Linked DNA regions of Teredinibacter purpureus. The protein of the gene in region 2 interacts with the protein of the main gene of each other region in a pairwise test. Links are inferred from orthologs where the notes say so. Each region holds a gene or a part of one and is shown on either strand. Other genes may lie near its edges.

Region 1 (11,853 bases), 2.0 Mb from region 2 along the record:
CTTGGGCCGAGAAGCTACGCTATTATCGAACAAGGTATGATTTCTCGATTAATTGAGGCTAAGCCAGAAGAGCTGCGCGTTTATATCGAGGAAGCGGCAGGCATTTCAAAATATAAAGAGCGTCGTCGCGACACTGAAAATCGTATGCGGCGTACGCATGAAAACCTTGAGCGTCTTGCCGATATTAGAGAAGAACTCGAACGGCAACTCTCACGGTTAGAACGTCAATCGCAATCAGCTGAAAAGTACACTGAATTTAAGAAAGAAGAGCGTGCGCTAAAAGCAAGGCTGCAGGCCCTGCGTTATCAGCAATTACAGCTTAAATCAGACCAAAAGCACAAAGAAATCAAAGAGTTGGAGCTTAAAGTTGAAGCTCGAGTAACGGAGCAGGTGCGCCATGACGCGGATATCGAAAAGTATCGAGCGGAATATACGGAGAAAAGCGACACGTTCAACGAAGTTCAAGGCCGTTACTACGCTATTGGTTCCGATATTACGCGTATTGAACAAGCGATCCAGCATGCGGAAGAGCGTGAGCGTCAATTACGTATAGACCTAGAACAAACGGAGCGAGATTGTACGGAAGCTCAGGAACATTTATCCGTTGATATGGCCAAAGCTGAAGGTTGGGAAGCTGAGCTGCTTGAAATACTACCGGAGCTGGAGTTGGTGCAGGGTTCCGAAGAAGAGTCTGGTTCTATTCTCGTTGAGGCTGAGGAGTCTATGCATCTGTGGCAGCAAGACTGGGATCAATTTAATTTGAAGGCCGCTGAGCCACGTCAGCAGGCTGAAGTTCAGCAGTCTCGTATTAAGTATCTCGAACAGGTACAAACGCGATTACTGGAGAGAATGGATCGGTTGAAATCTGAGCGAGATGCGCTCGTTATCGATGATGTTGCCGACGATATAGAGATTCTCCAAGAAGAGCTGGCAACACTAGAGCTTTCAGCGGAAGAAAAAAGAGAGCAAGTTGAAGCCCTTACCGACGTTGTAAATGAAGCGCGCGACGCACAGCACAAATTTACGGAAGAGCGTGATTTGTTGCGGTCGGACATTCAGCGCGCCCGTGGGCGGCATGCGTCACTCGAAACGCTTCAGCAGGCGTCGCTGGGTCAAGCGGCGGGCTCAACTACGCAGTGGTTAGAATCTCAGGGGCTGGCAGATTATCCGAGGCTGGCCGAGAAAGTAGAGGTAGAACAGGGGTGGGAAACCGCGGTTGAGGTTGTGCTTGGAAACACACTTCAGGCCGTCTGTATGGAAAGTACACTCGACGCTATTAGCGAGTCCTTAAATAGTTTTGACGCGGGCGAAATGACATTTTTTGACGCGACATTGGTAACCGATTCGGTTGGCACAGATACGTTACTGTCTAAGTTACGCTCTCCCGTAAATTTGTCGTCAGCGTTGGCGGGTATTCTGGTTGCCGAGGATTTAGCTGAAGCTCTCGCTAAGCGCAAAGCTCTAAGTGCGGACCAATCGATAGTCACCAAAGACGGAATTTGGTTGGGTTCAAATTGGCTAAAGGTTGTAAAGGCGGATGACGCCAATGCAGGTGTAATTGCTCGCCAAAAAGAATTGGACGAACTCAGTTTACATATTGAGGCGCTCGAAGGGCGCATCGAAACCCTTATCGAACAAGTTGAGACCTCAAAATTACGCAATAGTGATAGTGAAAAAGCGCGCGAAAATCTTCGTCGAGAGGCTGATGACTTAGGGCGGAAGTATAATGAGGCGAAATCGTCGCTCAGCTCGAGCCGGGCAAAAGTAGATCAAGTCACTGAGGGTCGCGAACGCGCCCAGCGTGATATCGCTGACGCTCAAGCACAGATGGATGCTGAATCTGTCAACCTTGTTGACGCGCGAACGTTGCTCGAAGCTTCCATTTCAGCTATGGAGACAGATACTGCCGAAAGAGAGGCGTTGCTGCACAGACGAGACAGCATACGCGGTAAATTAGACGAAGCCCGCCAAAAGGCTCGTCACGACAAGGATCGTGCTCACGAACTTGCAATGCGGCACCAATCGTTAAAAACGCAAGTGGATGCCATTAAACAAGGCATTCAACGACTTCAAGACCAGATGGGTCGAATGCAAGAGCGGCGTGAAACCCTCAAAGGGTCTTTGGAAGAAAATCGTGAACCAGTTGAAGAGCATAAGCTAGATTTAGAAGCGTCACTCGAAAAGCGTATTACTGTTGAGCAGGAATTGACTGAAACTAGAAAGATTGTAGAAACGGTTGAGTCGGCCTTACGTGATATTGAAAAGCAGCGGCACCAAATTGAATCCACGATTGGTGGCATTCGAGTGGAGCTCGAAAAAGCACGTTTGGATGCACAAACGCTAGATGTTCAAAGTGAAGGCCTCAAGCAGCAGTTGGTCGAACAAGAATACGATTTGGCTACTGTGCTGTCTTTGCTTGACGATGATGAGGACGAGGCGTTACTTGAAGAGTCGCTAACAAAAATGGGCAATCGTATTGCGCGTCTAGGGCCAATCAACCTAGCGGCAATTGATGAGTACAAAACAGAGTCTGAACGAAAAAATTATTTGGATGCGCAGAACGACGATTTGAGCGAAGCGCTGGAAACGTTAGAAAATGCCATTAAGAAAATTGATAGAGAAACACGAACGCGATTTAAAGAGACGTTTGATCAAGTAAATACTGGGATACAAGAGTTGTTTCCTAAAGTGTTTGGTGGTGGGCATGCTTATCTAGAGTTGACCGGCGACGATATGCTCGATACAGGTATCGCTATTATGGCGAGACCACCAGGCAAAAAAAATAGCACTATTCACTTGTTGTCTGGTGGGGAAAAGGCGCTAACAGCCATTGCTTTAGTCTTCTCAATATTCCGATTAAATCCGGCGCCGTTTTGTATGCTAGACGAGGTTGATGCGCCTTTGGATGACGCCAATGTTGGACGTTACGCCCGAATGGTGGAAGAAATGTCGAGCCAAGTACAGTTTATTTATATTACGCATAATAAAATTGCCATGGAAATGGCGCAGCAGCTTATGGGCGTTACCATGCATGAACCGGGTGTTTCTCGCATGGTAACAGTTGATGTTGAAGCCGCAGCAGAACTGGCATCAACTTAACGTCATTTTTTTTGAAACGCAGTAATAGAAAATGTTGCATGATTAATTTAGAACACAAAAGTTTAGGGGGAAAATAAGCGGCATGCGAGATTGGTTAACGGTCATCATCGTTTTGCTTATTGTCGGTATATTGCTGGATGGATTTCGGCGTATGAGGCAATCTAGGCGTGAAAATTTGCAAATATCCAAAAAAGCAAAAGAAGCCGATAGAGGGAAAGTCTCGGTTAGCTCTAGCGAATTTCCGCGTGGTGGTGCACGAGTGGCTGGATATCGCGATCCCGACCATGTCAGCAGTATTAATGAATCGCTCAAGAGTACTTACCTGGCGAAGAAGACAACTATCGGCGCTCCCAACAGGATTCCAGAGCAGGTGACGCTCAATCTAGATGAGCATGTTCCTATGCTGATGGACTCTGTAGCCGAAGATTTGTCCGAAGCCGAACAGCGTGCGTCAGGAGAAGATGAAATAGAACATGTTAATGAGCCTATTTTAGGTGACCTTAAAGATATCGATACCACGGTAGAACATGAAGAACAGCCTGTTGCAGAAGCGCCTAGCGTTATACTTGAAAATCATCATGAGCCTGACCATTCGCCAGTAGAAGCGGAGATAACTTCTGCGAGTACAATCGACAATACAGCCGACAACACAAAGTATTTGCAACCCGATAAAGTGCTTATTATTAATGTAATGGCCAAACCCAGCGCTCGGTTTGACGGTGATGCGTTACTGGCCGCTCTTATGGAGCAGGGTATGCGGTTAGGCGCTATGGATATATTTCATAGGCACGTAAACGATGATGGCGATGGGCCGGTACTTTTCAGTCTCGCTAACATGGTGGTACCCGGTACGTTTAGTCTCGCACAAATGAAAAGTTTTCATACACCTGGTGTGAGTTTGTTTTTAAGTTTGCCGCTCGAAATTACCGACGAAGAAGGAAAGATTCCCAATGGGTTAAGCATACGTGCGTACGATAATTTGGCAGCAACGGCAAAAGCGTTAGCTGCTGCATTAAATGGCGAATTAAAAGATAAGAATCGCAGCGTAATGACGCAGCAAACGATAGATTATGATCGTGAACTTGTTGTGGAATATGAAAGAAAGCAGCGGCTCACTCGAGCTTAAGCATTGCCCATTCGAGAAATACAATCATGAGCAACCCCGAATTGTCGGTTCCGACAAAGGTGTTAGAGCATCGAGACAAACTGGTTTCGACGCTCAATTATCATAGTAAACAATACTACCTTCTAGACCAGCCAGAATTACCGGATGCAGAATATGATCGGTTATTTCAGGCATTAAAATCGATTGAAGAGGCTTACCCCTCGCTGCGTGACGACACGTCACCAACCCAGCGAGTGGGAGCCAAACCTCTCCCTGAGTTTGAATCTGTTACACATTTAGTACCCATGTTATCGCTCGATAACGCCTTCAGTGATGAGGATATGCACGCGTTTGATAAGCGTATTAAAGAGCGCGTGAAGAGCGATGCGTCTATTCAATACAGTTGTGAACCGAAATATGACGGCATTGCTGTAAGTTTGCTCTATCGCGATGGCGTTTTAGTGCAAGGCGCTACACGGGGTGACGGGGCAACGGGCGAAAATATTACGCAAAATGTACGCACCATTGGTTCTATACCGTTAGCGCTTGTTGGCGCAGGGTTTCCCTCTGTGCTCGAGGTGCGTGGAGAAATCTTCATGCCCAAAAAAGGCTTCGAAGCGCTTAATACACGGCAAGTGGCTAAAGGGGAGAAAGCGTTCGTTAATCCGCGCAACGCTGCTGCGGGTAGTTTAAGGCAGTTGGACCCTTCTATTACCGCAACACGCCCGTTAATCATGTGTGCGTATAGTGTTGGTTATGTGGAGGGACATTTACCTTCAACGCACAGTGCAATACTTCGACAACTGGAGCTTTGGGGTTTTGTTATTAGCGAGCAGCTTGACGTGGTAACGGGCGCGCAAGGTTGTCTCGATTATTTTGCTCGTTTAGGGCTTGAAAGAGCGTCGCTTCCATTTGATATAGATGGCATTGTATTTAAAGTTGATAGTATTGCGCTTCAGAAAACATTGGGTTTTGTTTCACGTGCGCCGCGTTGGGCCATTGCACATAAATTTCCCGCACAAGAAGAGTTGACCCGCCTGAATGCGGTAGAGTTTCAGGTGGGCCGTACGGGTGCCATTACCCCTGTTGCTAGATTAGAGCCTGTTTTTGTCGGCGGTGTTACGGTTTCAAACGCGACACTTCATAACCGTGATGAAATAGATCGTTTGGGGCTCTGTATAGGTGATACTGTTATTGTTCGGCGTGCGGGCGATGTTATACCGCAAATTGTCGCTGTGGTACCGAATAATATGGGTGAATCACGGGAGCCAATAGAATTTCCCTGCGAGTGCCCCGTTTGCGGTTCGCTTGTTGAAACATTAGAAGGCGAGGTGGTTGCCCGTTGTAGTGGTGGGTTGGTGTGCGAAGCTCAGCGCAAAGAAGCAATTAAACATTTCGCAAGCCGTCAAGCGATGGATATTGACGGCTTAGGCGATAAGCTCGTAGAACAGTTCGTTGATGAAGGGCTTGTGAATAAAGTGGCCGACCTATTTACACTAGAGGGCCATTCCATAGCAGGATTAGAGCGCATGGGCAGTAAATCGGCAGAGAACCTATTGCGTTCGCTCGAAAAGTCTCAATCGACAACTTTACCCCGTTTTTTATTTGCACTGGGTATCAGAGAGGTGGGGCAAGCAACCGCTCGTAATCTTGCGCAACATTTCGGCAAGCTAGAGGGGTTAATCGCTGCTGAAGAATCGGCGTTACAGAGTGTCGATGATGTTGGCCCAATAGTGGCGCATTATGTCTACGACTTTTTTCGGCAACCACACAATATTGAAGCAATTGAATCCCTTAAAATAGCAGGTGTTCATTGGCCAGAAACAGAACCTGTTGAACGGAAATCGTTGCCGTTAGAGGGTAAAACGTTCGTCTTGACCGGTAGCCTAGAAAAGATGACGCGTGACCAAGCAAAAGAGCGGTTATTGAAAAAAGGTGCGAAGGTTGCTGGCAGCGTGTCGGCAAAAACACATTGTGTGGTTGCGGGGCCTGGCGCTGGGTCAAAATTAACAAAAGCCGAAAGTTTGGGGCTTCAAATTATGGACGAAGCGACCTTCATTGAATTTATAGAGACATTATAATAATGATGAGCGTGACGGTAGTGCAGCTAAAGGGAATTACGGCACGGTCAATATTGATGGTTGTAGTATCAACGTTTTTATTACTTACAGGGTGTGTATCTACACCACCGAAACATCAGGATAATATTTGCCATATATTCGACGAAAAAGATGGCTGGTATAAAAGGGCAAAGAAGGCGAGTAAGCAGTGGGGCATTCCTATAGCCACAAACATGGCTATCATGCATCAAGAAAGTCGGTTTGTACCTAAAGCTAAACCGCCGCGCACGAAAATTCTTGGTTTTATACCAGGGCCTCGTAAAAGTAGCGCTTATGGTTACCCTCAAGCGAAAGACGAGACATGGGATTGGTACAAGGATAAGACAGGGAGTTGGGGCGCGGATCGCGACGAGTATGGAGATTCAATCGATTTTGTTGCGTGGTTTAATCATATTAGCGTTACTTCAGCCGGTATTCGGGCGAATGATACCTACCGATTATACTTGGCTTACCATGAAGGTCATGGGGGCTATAAACGCGGTACTTATAAAAAGAAGGCCTGGCTAACCGCTGTTGCCCGAAAGGTTGATAAGCGGGCGAAGATGTATCAGGCACAGCTCAACAAATGCGAAGACCGTTTAGATTCTTCGTGGTGGTGGCCATTTTAAGGACGGGGTCGACATAATGGATCAAGAATCAATTGTTTACGGATGTATTAAAGATGCAGTGCACTATCAAGATGACGCGATGAGGCGTCAGGCTAACCGTAGTGCAATGTTGTCATTGCCGAAGGCGGATGAATGGCCGTACCTTTGCCAAGAAATGTTTGCCATTCCCCATATGGAAACTGGCACAGAGCACTATCAAACAGAGGTAATGCATTTTGGTGCGTCTTATAAGGCGATAGAGTATGAATGGGCGCAGTGGATGGAAAAATTTGAGACACTACTCAATAAAATGTATTGGGTGTCTGCTGTTGTACATTTAGAAACCGAATTGACGGGCACACACACTTTTACCTGGGAAAGTAGGGCGAACAGCCATACGCCGGGTGCAGGGATACAGCAAGTTCAGTGTGAGTGGACTCAAGAAAATACTTTTTTGTAAAAATTGAACATCACCACTAGAGACGTAATGTAGATTGAAAATTAATTTTAAAGTTAACAAACGTTATAACTTTTTCGTCACACTTTTTGCGTGCGCTGCTGCACTCTGGATGATGGTTACTCGTTTTAATTATCCGGTAGAAAAATTACTGACCATTTTTTGGATTTGTTTGGCGGCGCTAGTGTTAATACTCGTTATAACCGCGCCGTTAGCTTTGTTGTTACGCTGGTTGGCCGTTAGGCGCGATCGTGATCAGTTGGTATCGCAGCCAACGCCACCAAAGGCGGGGAAGGGAAATGAATTGCCATGAGCAATAAAGATTCAATGATCCCTAGTGATTACGCTATTCGTTTGTTGGAGCAGGCGCAAGCGTCAGGTTGCGATCGTGATGATATTTTAAACCAAGCGGAGCTTGACTGGGTAAGTCTTCAGTCTCGTAGAGAGATATCGGGTAAGCGCTATGGGCTGTTGTATCAGGCTGTTATGCGTGCGGCAGAAGATGAATGGTTTGGGATGTTCGTTGGGGGCAAAGTGCCTCTTGGCTCTTTTCGAATGATGTGTCTTACGTTATTAACGTGCGCTAACCTGCAGCAAGCTATTATTCGTGCCGGTGAGTTTTCCGAAATATGCCGGGGAATGAAAGTACGGTTTAAATTAGATGTGGATGAGCAAATAGCCAGTGTATCAATGGCACCGGTTCATTCAATTTCGGTGGAGGAGTATGATGCGCTTATTAATGATGCTGACCCTTCGTATATGCTTACATCGATAATTGCTTGGCACAAGTTTACCGAGTGGCTTGCGGGTAAAACGATACCACTAGTGACATTACAGTTATCCTATCCTGCGGGAAAAAACGTAGAGCCTCTGGCCTACGCGCAGAACGTCAATATACAATATGATGCACCGAAAAATGGCTTCAGCTTTCCCGTTAAGTGTTTAGACTTTCCGTTAGTGCAAGACCATGATTCGCTCTTGTCTTTTTTGCGCACAGCGCCTTATCATTTAGTCACTGAAGATTCCCTCAAACTCAGCTTTGGCGAGCGTGTTCGGAATATATTAAAACGTGATGTGAGCCGTGCGATGCCATCTGCAGAACAACTGGCATCGCAGTTAAATATGTCGGTTACAACGCTGCGTCGTCAGTTATCGAAAGATTCTGTTTCTTATCAAAAGCTAAAGGATGACTGTCGGATGGAAGCTGCTATTTACTATCTTTCCTGTCTTGAGCTGTCTAATTCAGATATTGCAGAAAAATTAGGTTTCGACGAGCCTAGTGCTTTTTTTAGGTCGTTTAAAAAATGGACTGGGCAAACGCCGGGTGAATACCGAGCGCGATTGAATCAAAAAGCTTAGCAAACCGCCGAACCCCAAATTCTGCTGCGAATAATAATACAAAGACAAATAGTGTTATACACGAGCAGGATATTTTGGGGGTTTATAACGAGCAGTACTACTTTGCTCGTTGAAATAATAAGTTCCGAGGAATAATGTAATGTTTTTAAACCGTTCTATATTGCTATGTGTCACTTTAATATTGATGATGAGTGGTTGTGCAACTCGTCAGCCTGCCGTTGATTATCGTACGGAGTATGATTTTTCAACACTAGAATCTTTTGCCGTGTTGAAATTTGATAAAACGCATTATCAAAACCCAAAAGTATCGGAGTTAGAAGTTGATCGTATTGCCTCAGTGTTAAAAAATGTTTTCGCTGAGCGATACAGTGAAGTTGATAAGGAGCAGGCTGATTTTCATGTGCGCCATGTGTTGATTGTTGAAGAGCGTATGCGCGTAGACAATTACAACGCCTCCTTTGGTGTATACCGAGGAGGTTTTGGCTATAACTATGGTTATAGCACGCCCCCTAGTCAAAACACGTACTATCAGCAAGGCAGTATTATTGTCGATGTGTTGGATGCCCAAACTAACGAAGTGTTATGGCGTGGAACCGTTGAGGGAAAAGTTAAAAGAAATAGTACGCCTGAAGCTCGGCAAGCAAGAATCACACGCCAACTTTCCGGTTTGTTAGCGCAATTCCCGCCTTCAAAAAGTCAATAATACAGTTATAAAGTTGAAATATTGATACTCATGTCGCGCGAATTGGTAATTGTAAGATGTTCGACTCTGCGCAACTCTATACGCCTTAATCAAAAGTGCTTTTAGCGCACTGTTTGCCATTGCTTAAAGACTGATACTAAGCTGTAGAGTATGCATACACAAAAGAGGATGCCAGGATGTCGGATTACAAAGCCCCATTACGAGATATAGAGTTTGCACTCTACGAATTGCTGGGCTACGAAGCGCATTGTGCCAAGTTGCCCGGTGGCGAAGATGCTTCGCGAGAGTTGGTAAAAGCTGTGCTAGAGGAAGGCGCTAAGTTTTGTGAAAAGGTTATCTCCCCGCTCAATAGCATCGGCGATGAGCAAGGCTGTACATTAAGCGAGGGTGTTGTGACAACACCCGAAGGTTTTAAGGCAGCTTATGACCAATATGTTGAGGCCGGTTGGCCATCGATGTGTCATACCCAAGAACATGGAGGGCAAGGTCTTCCTGAATCATTGGGTACCGTTTTAAGTGAATTAACTGGTACGGCCAACTGGTCTTGGGCGATGTATCCCGGTTTGTCACACGGCGCCATGAATACACTCGAAATTCACGGAACCGATGAGCAAAAGAGTACTTACCTTACAAAGTTAGTAGAAGGCGCATGGACAGGCACAATGTGCTTGACTGAAGCGCATTGCGGAACAGACTTAGGGATGTTAAAAACTAAAGCTGAACCGCAGGACGATGGTAGTTATGCTATTACCGGCTCTAAAATTTTTATCTCAGCAGGTGAGCACGATTTGGCGGACAATATAATCCATATTGTATTGGCTAGGCTTCCCGATGCGCCAGAAGGCACCAAAGGTATTTCTCTATTTGTAGTTCCAAAGTTTTTGCCGGATATAAATGGTGATGCAGGCGAACGCAATCAAGTGAACTGTGGTTCACTTGAGCACAAAATGGGTATACACGGTAATGCCACCTGTGTCCTAAATTTTGATGGTGCAAAGGGGTATCTAATAGGCCCACCAAACCGTGGCCTAAATTGTATGTTTACCTTTATGAATACGGCCCGTTTGGGTACGGCCATACAAGGTTTGGCGCATGCCGAGTTAGGCTATCAGCAATCACTAGCCTATGCCCGTGACAGGTTGCAAATGCGGTCACTTTCGGGTGTGAAGAATCCTACTGGCCCTGCAGATCCCATTATTGTTCATCCCGACGTTCGTCGTATGTTACTTACACAAAAAGCGTTTGCCGAAGGTGGGCGTATGCTTATCTACTATGCTGCTCAATTAGTTGATGTGGAGCATCATGCAGAGGGTGAGGAAAAGCAGAATGCGGAGAATTTACTTGCGTTCCTGACGCCAATAGCAAAAGCATTCTTAACGGAAACGGGTTTTGAATCAGCCAATTTGGGTATGCAATGTTTTGGCGGGCATGGTTATATAAGGGAGTGGGGAGCAGAGCAAAATGTACGGGACGCCCGTATTTCAATGCTTTACGAAGGCACAACCGGCATACAAGCACTAGATCTCCTAGGGCGAAAAGTTCTTATGAGCCAGGGCGAACTGCTAAAAGGTTTTACCAAAATAATACACAAATTTTGCGAAGCCAACAAAGACGACCCAAGCATGTCAGAATTCATTACCCCATTGGCTGAGGCCAATAAAGAATGGGGGGACTTGACTATGCACGTTGGTTTGGCGGCGATTGCTGACCCTGAAGAGGTGGGAGCTGCGTCGGTCGACTACCTTATGTTTTCAGGTTATGTGACGCTAGCATATTTGTGGGCGAGGGCGGTTAAGGTGGCGTTAACGTCCTCGAATGAGGCGGAGATGGGTTTCTATGAAGCGAAAGTTAAAACGGCTCAGTTCTACTTCGCTCGTTTACTGCCTAGAACTAAAACCTTACAGGCGACTATTAAAGCGGGTGCTACCAGCCTCATGTCGATGGACGAGGCGCAATTTTAAATATAGGTTGCGTTGTTCCCAGCGATAGAGTGGGGTTGTATCAAGAAAGAGTGAGAGTTGATCTTCACTCTTTTTTTTGGCTTCGATTATTGTTTCTAACAACCCCCAAACTTTTTTGCTGTATTTTAGGTGCGTGAAATGAACAATTAACGAATACCTAGAAGCGCTAATAAAGCGAAGTGAACACAGTGTTTAGTTGCAATATAGCCGAAGCGAACCGCTTATACCGTATATTTATGCTTTAGAGGAATATTACCAACGCTTGAATCCATATAATAATTGTAAGACGTTGAGAATAGCCCATAATTGGGCCTATATCTCGAGCAACCACCCTCAGTCATTAATTTACTATTCAGTTATTTTTAGGAGTCTTCATTGATACCAAGATATAACAACACACTTGAACTTCTTGAACACTCATTTGAGGTCTATGCGGATAAACCAGCGTATACCTGCATGGGG
Region 2 (11,942 bases):
TAGCAAAGGTCGGTTATGCACACCGGTATTGTTTGTTATAGCGCATTCAATTGATTGACTAGAGGCTTAACACAAATGAAAACGGCATTCATGCCACGCAAAAAACAGTTTTGGCTCTACCATGGTTTAGGTGTCTTTACGCTGTCGATAATCGAATTGGTGACGGCGGTCCTTTGGCCGCATGCTGTAGGCTTTAAACTGATCAGTGGTTTTATTCTATGGCCCATTCTATTTACGATAGCAGTGTTGATATTCCGATGGTGGTATAACAACAATGTGGGTGTTAGAGGTTGGACGGGCAAACTAATCTCGGTAGTCGTGGTCTATTCAGCCGTTTCCGCGTTTATTATTGCCTCTATCATTGTTGCGATACTGTTACCCGTTTTTATTGCAGAGTTTGTAACACCTGAGCAGTTGGAGCAAGGCTACGACTATTTTGACCTAATTATTTCTATGGTAGGAAACGCTACACTTTCGGGCAACCTGTTTATTGCCGCATGGGCTTTTATTTATGTGTTTGTAAAGGAAAGTTGGCGCGCTCGAGATTCTGAGGTGGCCAATCTAAAGTTAAAAAATAGCCTGAAAGAAGCCAAACTTAGCCGCTTATCGAACCAGCTAAACCCGCATTTTTTGTTTAATAGCCTCAACAATATACGTTTTATGATTCACGAAAACCCACAATATGCCGACGCTATGATTACCGCACTGTCGGAAATACTGCGTTACTCTTTAGCGTCTAGTGAGAATGAAAAAATTTCACTGCAAGAAGAGATAGCCATTATAAAGCGTTATATAGAGATCATTACCCTTCAGTACGAAGATAAAATTAACTTTTCTTTAGACGTTCAGCAATCCGATTTGCGTTGTTTAATTCCTCCTATGTCGATTCAATTACTGGTCGAAAATGCCGTGAAACACGGCATTGAATATATTCGTGAAGGCGGCGTAGTTCGTGTCACTATAGCGGTCCGTAACCGTCAGTTACAGGTTGAAGTGCGTAACCCCATTCCGATTGACGCAGTGGAGAATACACATCGTAATACCGGTATGGGCTTGGTTAACGTGCGGGAGCGCCTTCAACTGTTATATGGAGAGCAGGCTTCATTGGTAGCCGAGAAAAAAGGGCATTTATTTGTGGCAGAAATGACTTTGCCGGAGGAGATCGCGGCGTGAAGGCAATTGTAGTTGAGGATTCGCGGTTAGCGCGAACGGGCTTGATTCGAATGCTAGAGGAACACCCCACTATTCACGTTGTGGGAGATGCCGAACACCCCAAAGATGCGCGCGCGTTAATCGCCTCCGAGCGGCCAGAATTGCTCTTTCTGGATATTCATATGCCCGGTGAATCGGGTTTTGAACTGTTAGAGTCGTTGGACTACAGCCCAAAAATTATTTTTACCACGGCTTATTCTGAATATGCGATTCAATCCTTTGAGCACAATACCATTGATTATTTATTAAAGCCGATCAGTAAAGAGCGCCTTGCGCAATCTATCGATAAAATCGGTGGCTTAAGCGCACCGTCAAACGAGCAAGTGCCTGAGAAGTCTATTGTGAGCAACACTGCTCCTCTCAATATGAACAGTCGAATATTGGTGAAAGACAGTAATTCCTGCCATTTAGTGCCCTTAGCCGATATTCGCTATTTTGAAAGTTGTAAAAACTACGTTCAAATTATGTTCGGTGAAAAAAAGGCCTTTGTAAAAAAAACCATGGCCCATATTGAGCAGCGCCTACCGTCGAATCATTTTTTTAGAGTAAGCCGGCAGCACATTGTTAACTTGGAATGTATTGACACAATGGTCGAGTCTATAAGTGATGGCTATGATTTAACCATGAACGATGGTAAATCTATTGATATCTCTCGACGTAACGCCAGCAGGCTTAAAGAGCTATTAAGCCTGTAATCGTAATCGCCTTTTCGTGCATCGTGATAACGCCTAATTCTCATCGAAATAATAGACCACCTAACCGCGTATATCGCCGTTCGGCATCTTAATACGCCTACTTTTTAATATTGCGGCATTATGGAATCTTCGATAAAGGAGGAATGCGAATGTTGCGGTTGATCACCCGAATAGTAATGTGCGTAGTGTGTGTGGTTTCGTTTCGCGCGTATGGTGCCAATGACGGGCCGTCTACTTTGCTGGAATTAAAACAGGCCGTAGACGCGATTCGTACTGAAACGGGGGCGCCGGCGTTTGGCATCGCATTGGTAGACCGAAACGGGCCGGTGTGGGTAACAGGCGTTGGCGAGGCAAATAGAGAGAGCAATATACCCGCAACGGCAGATACCATTTTTCGAATTGGCTCGGTCTCTAAAATGTTATCGGGTATTGCTGTAATGCAGTTAGTGGACGCCGGAAAACTTTCCTTGGACGACACTTTGCGCGAAATAGCGCCTAGCATCGTTTTTGAAAATCCGTGGGCAGAGAGTCATCCCGTTCGTATCGCCCATTTACTAGAGCATACAACGGGCTGGGATGTTCACCCTGGCGAGTATTCAGTTCCAGCACCAGATACATTGCGTTTGGAGGAGGGGCTCAACAGCCATCCCGATTCGAGATTGTCGCGTTGGCCTCCAGGTACACGTTATTCCTACAGTAATACCGGGCCGGTGGTAGCAGCCTTTGTTGTTGAAGTGATTACAGGCATGCGATACGAAGACTATATGGCGCAGTTCGTATTTGAACCGCTGGCGATGAGTTCAAGCTCGTTTTTTAAAACGCTGGAGTACGATGCCCGTGGTGCAACGCTTTATTCGCAAAAAGGGCCGCTCGATTACTTTCACATTTATTCGCGCCCGTCTTCTTCGTTGAATACCAGTGCCAACGATATGGCTCAGCTAATGAGCATGATGATTGGGCGCGGAGCGTTTAAGGGGGTTCGTCTATTAAGTGAAGCCGCTATAACCCGAATGGAACAGTCTGAGACCACCTTGGGTGCAGAGGCCGGTATACATTCGGGTTATGGGTTAACGTTGGATGTGACCGGTTTTCAGGGGCGTAATACTGCTTTCTATGGTCATAGCGGTGGGTTACCCGGCGCCATTACTGAGTTCGTCTATCAGCCGAGTGTGGGAAAGGGCTTCGTCTTTATGATAAACGAAGATAACCCACGTGCGTATTCTCAACTTTCTGATGTGTTTCGTACCTATTTACTTAAAGACGAACCTGCGGTGAGCGTGCAGCCCCTTTCATTGCCGGAAAAATATAGGCAGCTATCCGGTTTATATACGCCCATTAACCCGATTTTTGAGTTGGGTAAAATTCAGTTCGATATTACCCACGTGATGCGATTTAGTGCTGATGAAACCTACTTGCACCGTAGCCCATTCTTTGGTGGCTGGCAGAGCAATGATTATGCGATAGACGACGGGCCGTTAATATCGGATTGGTCGGGGTTACCCTCAATCGTGATAGTGAACGACCCTGTTGCCGGCGAAGCCGTTCAGGTTGAAGGTGTGCTCTATCAAAAAACCTCCGTCTTAATCGTTGTGGGGCGTTTAGTTTTTATTGTGATGGCAGCGCTGTTAGTGCTATTGAGTTTTATCTATCCCTTATGGCGATTATTGGTTCGAATAAAGTCGAAAAAGCCAGAGCCTATTGCGCTAAGGTTGCGTTTATTGCCAACGCTATTAAGTAGCCTACTGCTAATATTACCGGTGTTTATACTGTTCAGTGGGCTTGATATTAAACGCCTCATGGAATCGTCGATTATTAGTTGGGCCATTTTTATCGTTAGTGTGTTGTACCCCTTAGCGGCCATTGTTGGGTTTGTATATGTGGCACGTATTAGAAAAATAGCGAGCGAGTGGCAAGAGTATTGGTATGTCGCGGTAATGGCGTGTACCCATGTTTGGATTGCGACCTACTTAGCGTGTTATGGCTTTTTTGCGTATCGGTTATGGGCGTAACGCCGAATAGGCGCAGTGTTAATAGAATGGTTTGCACGGCATAATAACGGGCTACCCTATTGGCCATTCAAAAAGGATTAACACGATGGGCAAGCAATTCGATTCTCTTTCAGAAAAACTTAGTGCTTTTATTGCGGAACAAAAACTTTTTTTCGTGGGTACGGCCACTGACGATAGTCGCGTGAACATTTCGCCTAAAGGCATGGATTCGTTGCGGGTACTGGGGCCTAACCGAGTGGTGTGGCTGAACGTTACGGGGAGTGGTAACGAGACTTCTGCGCATGTGCAAATAAACCCCAGAATGACCATTATGTTTGCAGCCTTCGAAGGAAAACCGCTTATTTTACGTTTATACGGTACGGCAAACGTCATACACCATACAGATGAACAATGGCCCGCACTTTCTGCTTTATTTAACCCCACCGTGGGCGCTCGGCAAATTTTTGATTTTACAGTTGAGATGGTTCAAACATCGTGTGGGATGGCAGTGCCGTACCTTTCCTATGATAGCGATCGAGAGTTGCTGACGAATTGGGCCACTCAGCAGGGCGAAGACGGCATTAACCGCTATTGGGAGAATAAAAATCAGAACACCATCGATGGGATTCCGACACATATTGTAGAGAAAAATTTAGGGAGTTGATGGATTGCGTTTATCTTCTTGTATCGACCACGCCTTATCTTTTTCAGTAACGAGATAAAAGCGGGTATATTCTTGGGTTTTCCAACGAAATAGCATACCGTTTTTTTGTATTTGGACATCTATGTGGGTTTTTGTGGGATGTAGCCCGCGCCGTTTTAAATAGCCGTTAAGTACAACGAAGCCCTTTTGGGTTGTTTCGTCGATAGGCACAAAATCGGGGGTTTTACTGCAGGCCATAAGTAGTAACACACTAATGCCTATGATGCTTAATTTAAGCCGAGTAAATTGCATTTGCGGGCGCCAATATAGTGATGCTGTACAGTTAATTATCGCGTTTTATAAGAGTGACCTATATTGAGTGTAGCTCTGCTATGGCTGGGCGATGAAGTTTTTAACTGCGAAACTCTAGCCGTTGAGTTTTCGCGGTGAGTACAGGCATACCGGCCAGCCCTAGAGTGAGGTCGAGTAGAATGTTCCACACATTACCTGTGCCAACGCCCTTAGTGACCCTATCGGCTAGCGCGGCTTTACGAATTAAATCTTGTAGTTGTCTCGGTTTTATTCGCTTAAGCGCCGCTTTAAACAGCGGTTTACGTTTTTCCCAGACACCATTTTTTCGGGCAGCGGCATCGAAACTTTCGCCGGTATCCATTGCTTCTTTAATATTGTTTAAGCTGCGTATTTCACGTGTTAACGCCCAAAGCAGCGTTAGGGGCTCGGTGCCTTCTGAGCGCAACCCTTGCAAGCTAGTAGCCGCAGAGCGGCTGTCACCATAAATGGCTTTGTCGACTAATCCAAAAATATCGTAGCGGGCCGAATCCATGACAGCGGCGGTCATTAGCTGTGCATCAATAAAATTGTCTTCGGCGGCGAGTTTAAGTTTTTCTATTTCTTGAACGGCGGCGAGTAAGTTTCCTTCTGTCCTTGCACAGAGAATATCAATGGCTTCGCTGTCGGCGTGCAAGCCAGCGGCCTTTAAGCGTTGGTCTACCCAGCGAGGCATTTGCGGTATGCCAATGGGCCAGACTTGTACGGTGGCGCCCACTTTTTCGATGGCCGTAAACCATTTACTTTTTTGACTTCGACTGTCTATTTTGGGGCTGACCAGAAGCAGCAGGGTATCGTCGTTCGGCGACGAGCAATATTCTACAATGGCTTTGCTGCCGGCGTCGGCGGGCTTGCCATTATGGATGCGAATTTCGATTATTTTTTTGTCGGCAAATAGCGAGAGTGCGTTGGCGCTGTTGTAGAGTTCGTCCCAACTAAAGTGGGTATCGGTATGGTGTAGTTCGCGTTCGCTAAACCCTTGTTCGCGCGCGGCTTGGCGAATAGTGTCACAGCACTCTTGTACTATGAGGGGTTCGTCACCGGTTATAAAATACACGGGCGCTAAGTTTTTTTTAACGGCGGCAGCGAGTTGTTCCGCTCTAATTTTCGCCATAAAATGTTAACTCTTTAGTCGTATAACAACGCGGTAAAGCGGGTGAACGGCCGGTGGAATTTAAAAAAAAGAACATTCATTCAACATTGAAAACAATCTATTTTACTCAAGGCGCGCATCTAAAATGCGATAAGCGAGTTCTTCGCGCATTTCAACAAGCAGGGCTTGTTCTTCTTGGTTTTTCGCGACGATAAGAGAAGGGTCGAAATCGTAGCTACGCCAGCTAATAGCTTTCTTGGAGGCCATTCGGATATCGCCACCTTCGCTGCCACTGCTGGTTTGGTAGTGATAGCGCAACGTTAAGGTTAATTGGTATTGCGCGGTTACGCCGGTATCGGTAACGGATAGCGGGCGCTTATCGAGTTGTTCGTCTTCGATCACCAGTGTCATGGGGGCCGTACGAATTTGTTCGACGTTATTGTTGCGCAGTATGCGCGTTAGCACCGGTGCAATTTTACTGTTTCTGGATTGCACCACAACGTTGAGTTGCGGTGGGAGTGGCCCAGAGCGCGCATCGGCAAGCGAAGAGTTCGCACCGCGTAATTGCCAGCCGCAGGAGGCTAGCAATAAAATCAGGCCCATTAGGGCCAGCCGGGTTATAAAATGGCGGTGCATAATTGGCGGTCACTCTCAGTCATTGGACGGCGTTCTAGGGTTTGAGGGTTGAGGTTAGTTAGCCACAATATTGACTAATTTCCCCGGTACCACAATCACTTTACGAACGGTGTTGCCGTCGATAAAGCGAATAACGTTTTCATTGGCGAGTGCTAATTTTTCCAATGTGGCTTTATCGGCGTCGGCGGGTACTTCGAGTTTAGAGCGAACTTTGCCGTTGACTTGCGCCACTATGGTGATAGAACTACGCACAAGCGCGGCTTCATCAACACTGGGCCAAGGGTAGTTGATAATGGCCTCTTCATGCCCGAGTGCTTGCCATAGCGAGTGGCAAATATGAGGCACGATAGGTGCGAGTACCAGTGTAGCGGCTTCTAATGCTTCGCGTTCCACGGCGAGGCCGAGCGGCGTACTGCGATCGGCGTGTCGGCTTAACTCGTTCAACAATTCCATAACGGCCGCAATGGCGGTGTTAAAGGTTTGGCGACGACCAAAGTCGTCGGAAACCTTTTGGATAGTTTCGTGAGTTTTCCGGCGTAAATCTTGTTGCTTATCATCGAGTGCCGAGGCTTCGAGTGTGCCGGGGCTACCGGCTAGCTTATGGGCTGCGACGGCTTTCCATAGTTTTTTCAGAAAGCGAAAGGCACCTTCTACTCCGGTTTCAGTCCATTCCAAGCTTTGTTCGGGTGGGGCCGCAAACATGGAAAACAGGCGAACAGTGTCGGCGCCGTATTGTTGTATCAGCGCTTCGGGGTCGACGGTATTGCCCTTTGATTTGGACATTTTAGTGCCGTCTTTTAAGACCATACCTTGGCAAAGCAAACGTTCAAACGGTTCGTCGCAGCTCACTAAGCCTTCGTCGCGCATCAGTTTGTGATAAAAGCGTGCGTAAAGCAGGTGCAAAATTGCGTGCTCAATGCCGCCTACGTATTGATCGACCGGTAGCCAGTAGGCTGCTTTTTCGGGGTCGAGCATACCGCTTTCACTGGGTGCGGCGTAACGGGCGTAATACCATGAGCTTTCCATGAATGTATCGAAGGTGTCGGTTTCGCGCTCTACCGCTTGGCCGTTAAGCTCGTCTTTTTTCCATTCGAGGTCGGCCTTGATGGGAGATTGTACGCCGTCCATTACCACGTTTTCTGGCAATAACATGGGAAGTCGGTCGGCGGGCACCGGAATCTCGCCACCGTCGGGCAAGTTAAAAATGGGGATAGGTGTACCCCAATAACGCTGACGAGAGACACCCCAGTCGCGCAAACGGTAATTGGTGGTCACGCGGCCTTTGTCGGCGGCGATTAACGTTTGTGAAATCGCTTCGAATGCGGCGTTAAAATCTAAACCGTCGTATTCGCCGGAATTGACTAATATACCCTTTTCAGTGTAAGCCGCAGTGGCCAAATCGACGGCTTCACCGCTGGTGGGCGCGATAACCTGGTTGATGCCAATGTTGTACTTTTGTGCAAATTCCCAATCGCGTTGGTCGTGTGCAGGTACTGCCATTACGGCACCAGAGCCGTAATCCATCAATACATAATTACCCACCCAAACGGACACTTCTTTGCCGGTAATGGGATGAAGGGCTTTAAGGCCGGTATCGATGCCTTTCTTTTCCATGCTAGCCATGTCGGCTTCGGCAACGGATTGAACCTTACAGGCTTGAATAAATTCGGCGAGTGCGGGGTTGTTCTCGGCTTGCGCGAGAGCGATTGGGTGTTCTGCGGCGAGGCTTACATAGGTGACGCCCATGAGTGTATCGGGGCGGGTGGTGTAAACCTCAAACCCCGTGTGCCCTGCGACGGTTTCGGTTAAGTCGAAACGCATGTCTACACCGCGGCTTTTGCCTATCCAGTTGCGCTGCATGGTTTTGACTTGTTCTGGCCAGTTGGGCAGTTTGTCGAGGTCGGCGAGTAGCTCTTCTGCGTAGTCGGTGATGCGAATAAACCACTGGGGTATTTCTTTTCGTTCAACGGGGGTGTCGCAACGCCAGCAGCAACCGTCAACAACCTGTTCATTGGCCAATACCGTTTGGTCGTGTGGGCACCAGTTAACCGCCGAGACTTTTTTATAGGCTAAGCCTTTTTCATACAGGCGGGTAAAGAACCACTGTTCCCAGCGGTAGTAGTCGGGCTTACAGGTGGTTACTTCGCGTGTCCAATCAAAGCCAAACCCCAGCTCGGTGAGTTGCTTACGCATGTAATCCGTATTGCTGTAAGTCCATGCGGCGGGGGCGGTATTGTTTTTAATGGCGGCGTTTTCGGCCGGTAAGCCAAATGCATCCCAGCCCATTGGGTGTAGAACATTCTTCCCTTGCATACGCTGAAAGCGCGCGATCACGTCAGAAATAGTGTAGTTACGTACGTGTCCCATGTGCAGCCTGCCACTGGGGTAGGGGAACATCGCCAAGCAATAGAATTTTTCCTTGCTGGTGTCTTCAGTAACGTTGAAGCTTTTGTTTGTGTCCCAGAATTGCTGGGCGGCTTGTTCTATTTCAGACGGAAGATAAAGGTCTTTCATGGATGGATGTTTTTGGCCTGCGCTGTAGGGAAGGAGGGATTCATAAAAAATGGTTCGGCATTATGACAAAAAAAGGGGGTGAGTTATAGAAGTGCGCGTGCGAAGCCGCGCTTATTCCGTGACAGGTGTAGGGGATTTTGGCTGTTTGTGGCGTGCCTTATCGAGGTGTTCGCACATTTGGGCGCCTCCATCCAGAATTCTCGCGGTATGGCGCTGGATAATATCCGGTGGAATAAAAAATAGGTTTTGCGACTGTACGGCGTTTAGTGACGGCCATTGCTGCCATTCATCTAACCAGTCGGGCCGTTGTTCGCCCATGCCGCTGGCTACAATTACGTCGGGGTTGCGGGCCAAAACCGATTCAATACTGAGCTTTGGTGCCACTACAGGCAGGTCGCCAAATGCGTTGAGGCCGTTACACAGTTGGATGAGATCGCTAATAATATGTTGGTCGTTTAGTGTTTGAAGGGGCGAGTTCCAGACTTGGTACAGCACGCTAACGGTGGGTTTGCCTTGATTGCGGGCGCGAAGCCTATTGAGACGTGTCAGGTATTGCGTGGCCTGTTGCTCGGCGATGCCCGTATTGCCGGTAAGTATGCCAAAGTCACGAATAGATTTTGCAACGTCTTTAAGATTTAGGGGATTGCTGGCATACACCGGAATACCCAAAGTCGCGAGCTTCGGCAAAATAAGCCCGCCGTGGCCCGAATTCCAGCCTATGACTAGATCGGGCTTGAGCGCAAGGATGGCTTCTAAGCTGTGGCTGCTAATGGCACCTACACGAGGAATGTTCACTGCTTCTGGCGGGTAGTCGCAATAGTCGACAGCGCCCACAATGGCATGGCCAGCACCGGCCGAAAAAAGGTTTTCTACAATATGCGGTGCTAGTGCGACGATGCGCTTTGCGGGTTTGTCGAGTGTTATAGTTGTGCCGCTAAAGTCAGTGACAGTCACTGCGTGCTCGGGCAACGCGTATGGCCGGTGGGCCGTGCACAAGAGTAGAAAACCCATAAATAGGTAGGCAAATAATGGTCGCATAGTGTTTTCCGTAAACGGCAAAAAAGTGGCCTTTAAGCTTATGTTGAAGCTGACAGCGCTAGCGTAAAGATTAAAAGAATTAGGGTTTCATTCCACTCGATAAAAGCGCCAACGCAATCGCCTACGTAGCCGCCAATGCGGGCGATCCAAAATTGTCGCCAAACGGCGAGCCAGCACAGGCTTAATACCATTGAGACAACCACCCACCAGAGGGGAACTAAAAAACTGAGCGCAAAGAGCACACCCAAACCTTGCAAAACGGTGCTGTGGCGTGACTGAGATTGAACCTCCATACCCAAGCCCTGGGTACGCACGTAGGGGGTGGTTTGCATATAACCCGATGCGCAGAGCCGGCTGACAACAATTGCGGTGGCCATGGCGGTGAGACCGTAATGTTGTTCGAGCAGTGTGTAAATTAAAACGACTTTTGTTAATAGCGTTAGTACCAGTGCGACAACGGCCATTGCGCCGACAGTGGGGGATTTAAATATGGGCAGTATTTTAGCGGTGGCGCTGTGGCCGGCGGCAGCGGCATCAATGCTGTCGGCGAGACCGTCTAGGTGAAGTGCGCCCGTTATGATTACCCAAGCAATGAGTAATACCATGGCGAGTAAAGGCTGAGGTAAGAAAGGGCTAAGGCAAAGATATAAAACGCACAGTAGACCTGCAATAAGCCCGCCGACGAGTGCGTAATAGTTGACGGATGCTTTGCGTGTGGCCTCGTTATAATCGCTCGTCTTTAACCACCGTGTAACGGGTAGTTGGGTGAGCAAGGCAACGGCCATTAACAGCGGCGGCAGGACCATTAGGTTTTATTGCCAATAAAGTTATGTGCAATTAGTTTTATGAGGCGATTATTGTTTGTGTCGGTGGGGGTCTTTCCTATTTTGTCGAACACGCGAACACGTGAAATCGACGCAAAAGGCACATCAAAGACTTGTGCGTTTTCCAAATTCAACCCGAGTAAGGTGGCCAACATTACGCGAATGGCACCACCATGAGCGATGACCAATACTTTTTGGCCTCGGTGGGTGCTGCTGGCGGCGGCAAAAAAGGCGGAAAGTCGTGTTGCAACATCGGTTAAGGGTTCACCGTTGGGAGGTGTATTGGCGACAGGGTTTCGCAGCCATGCGGCGATATGAGCGTAGTGATGTTTCCACACCTCTGCGCGCAGTTGCCCTTCCCAATCGCCGTAGCGTACTTCGACAAGTCGATTATCAGAGACCAGCGGAATATTGCGCTGCAGGGACAATCGTTGAGCAAATTCATGGCAGCGTTTCATGGTAGATGAATGAATGACATCCCATTGTTCGTCGATTTGATCGCAGCTTGCTTGCATGTTGGCAACCCCTTCGGGCCGCAATACAACATCGGTGGAGCCGCGAAATATCTCGCCTCCTTCGCATTCCCCGTGCCTTAAAAAATCGAATTGGGTTACCGTAAAATCATCTAACGCTTTCATCAATACCTGCGCCCGTAAAGGTGGCCATTTGTGAGTGTAAAGCCAGTGCGTTTTGTAAAAGCGGCACGGCCATCGCGGCGCCACTACCTTCGCCCAAACGCATGTCCAATTGCAAAAGTGGTGTAACGCCGAAATATTCTAGCGCTAAAGTGTGCGCGGGTTCTGCCGAACAGTGCGAAAAGAGGCTCCATCGCAGAATATCGGGGTTAATACTGTGGGCAATTAACAGCGCGGCGGTGGCGATAAATCCGTCGATGACAATGGGTATACCTTGTTGAGCCGCGGTTAGATAAGCACCGGTGAGTGCGGCAAT

The links.
Region 1: the proteins of leuS (region 2) and ligA interact in binary tests that used the Escherichia coli proteins (3 or more experiments, as listed by UniProt). The link is inferred for Teredinibacter purpureus from one-to-one orthologs.

Annotation. Positions count from the first base shown.
Region 1 is NZ_CP060092.1:3,365,251-3,377,103, reverse strand. Bases 3,771-6,768 are described here. They hold ligA (NAD-dependent DNA ligase LigA), read left to right. Parts: upstream 3,771-4,251; coding sequence 4,252-6,285; downstream 6,286-6,768. Other genes in these bases: H5647_RS14730 (transglycosylase SLT domain-containing protein), read left to right, coding at 6,342-6,768; zipA (cell division protein ZipA), read left to right, coding at 3,771-4,225. In the rest of the region: chromosome segregation protein SMC, read left to right, coding at 1-3,099; more of zipA, read left to right, coding at 3,182-3,770; more of H5647_RS14730, read left to right, coding at 6,769-6,932; H5647_RS14725 (hypothetical protein), read left to right, coding at 6,949-7,371; H5647_RS14720 (hypothetical protein), read left to right, coding at 7,406-7,681; H5647_RS14715 (AraC family transcriptional regulator), read left to right, coding at 7,678-8,727; H5647_RS14710 (DUF4136 domain-containing protein), read left to right, coding at 8,867-9,430; H5647_RS14705 (acyl-CoA dehydrogenase C-terminal domain-containing protein), read left to right, coding at 9,607-11,391; H5647_RS14700 (AMP-binding protein), read left to right, coding at 11,767-11,853. UniProt on the Escherichia coli protein: DNA ligase that catalyzes the formation of phosphodiester linkages between 5'-phosphoryl and 3'-hydroxyl groups in double-stranded DNA using NAD as a coenzyme and as the energy source for the reaction.
Region 2 is NZ_CP060092.1:1,382,342-1,394,283, forward strand. Bases 6,400-9,486 are described here. They hold leuS (leucine--tRNA ligase), read right to left. Parts: upstream 9,130-9,486; coding sequence 6,670-9,129; downstream 6,400-6,669. Other genes in these bases: H5647_RS06145 (LPS-assembly lipoprotein LptE), read right to left, coding at 6,400-6,582; H5647_RS06155 (cobalamin-binding protein), read right to left, coding at 9,241-9,486. Outside these bases: H5647_RS06115 (sensor histidine kinase), read left to right, coding at 76-1,173; H5647_RS06120 (LytR/AlgR family response regulator transcription factor), read left to right, coding at 1,170-1,907; H5647_RS06125 (serine hydrolase domain-containing protein), read left to right, coding at 2,057-3,916; H5647_RS06130 (pyridoxamine 5'-phosphate oxidase family protein), read left to right, coding at 4,002-4,559; H5647_RS06135 (hypothetical protein), read right to left, coding at 4,548-4,850; holA (DNA polymerase III subunit delta), read right to left, coding at 4,951-6,000; more of H5647_RS06145, read right to left, coding at 6,103-6,399; more of H5647_RS06155, read right to left, coding at 9,487-10,167; H5647_RS06160 (adenosylcobinamide-GDP ribazoletransferase), read right to left, coding at 10,206-10,973; H5647_RS06165 (histidine phosphatase family protein), read right to left, coding at 10,973-11,629; cobT (nicotinate-nucleotide--dimethylbenzimidazole phosphoribosyltransferase), read right to left, coding at 11,613-11,942.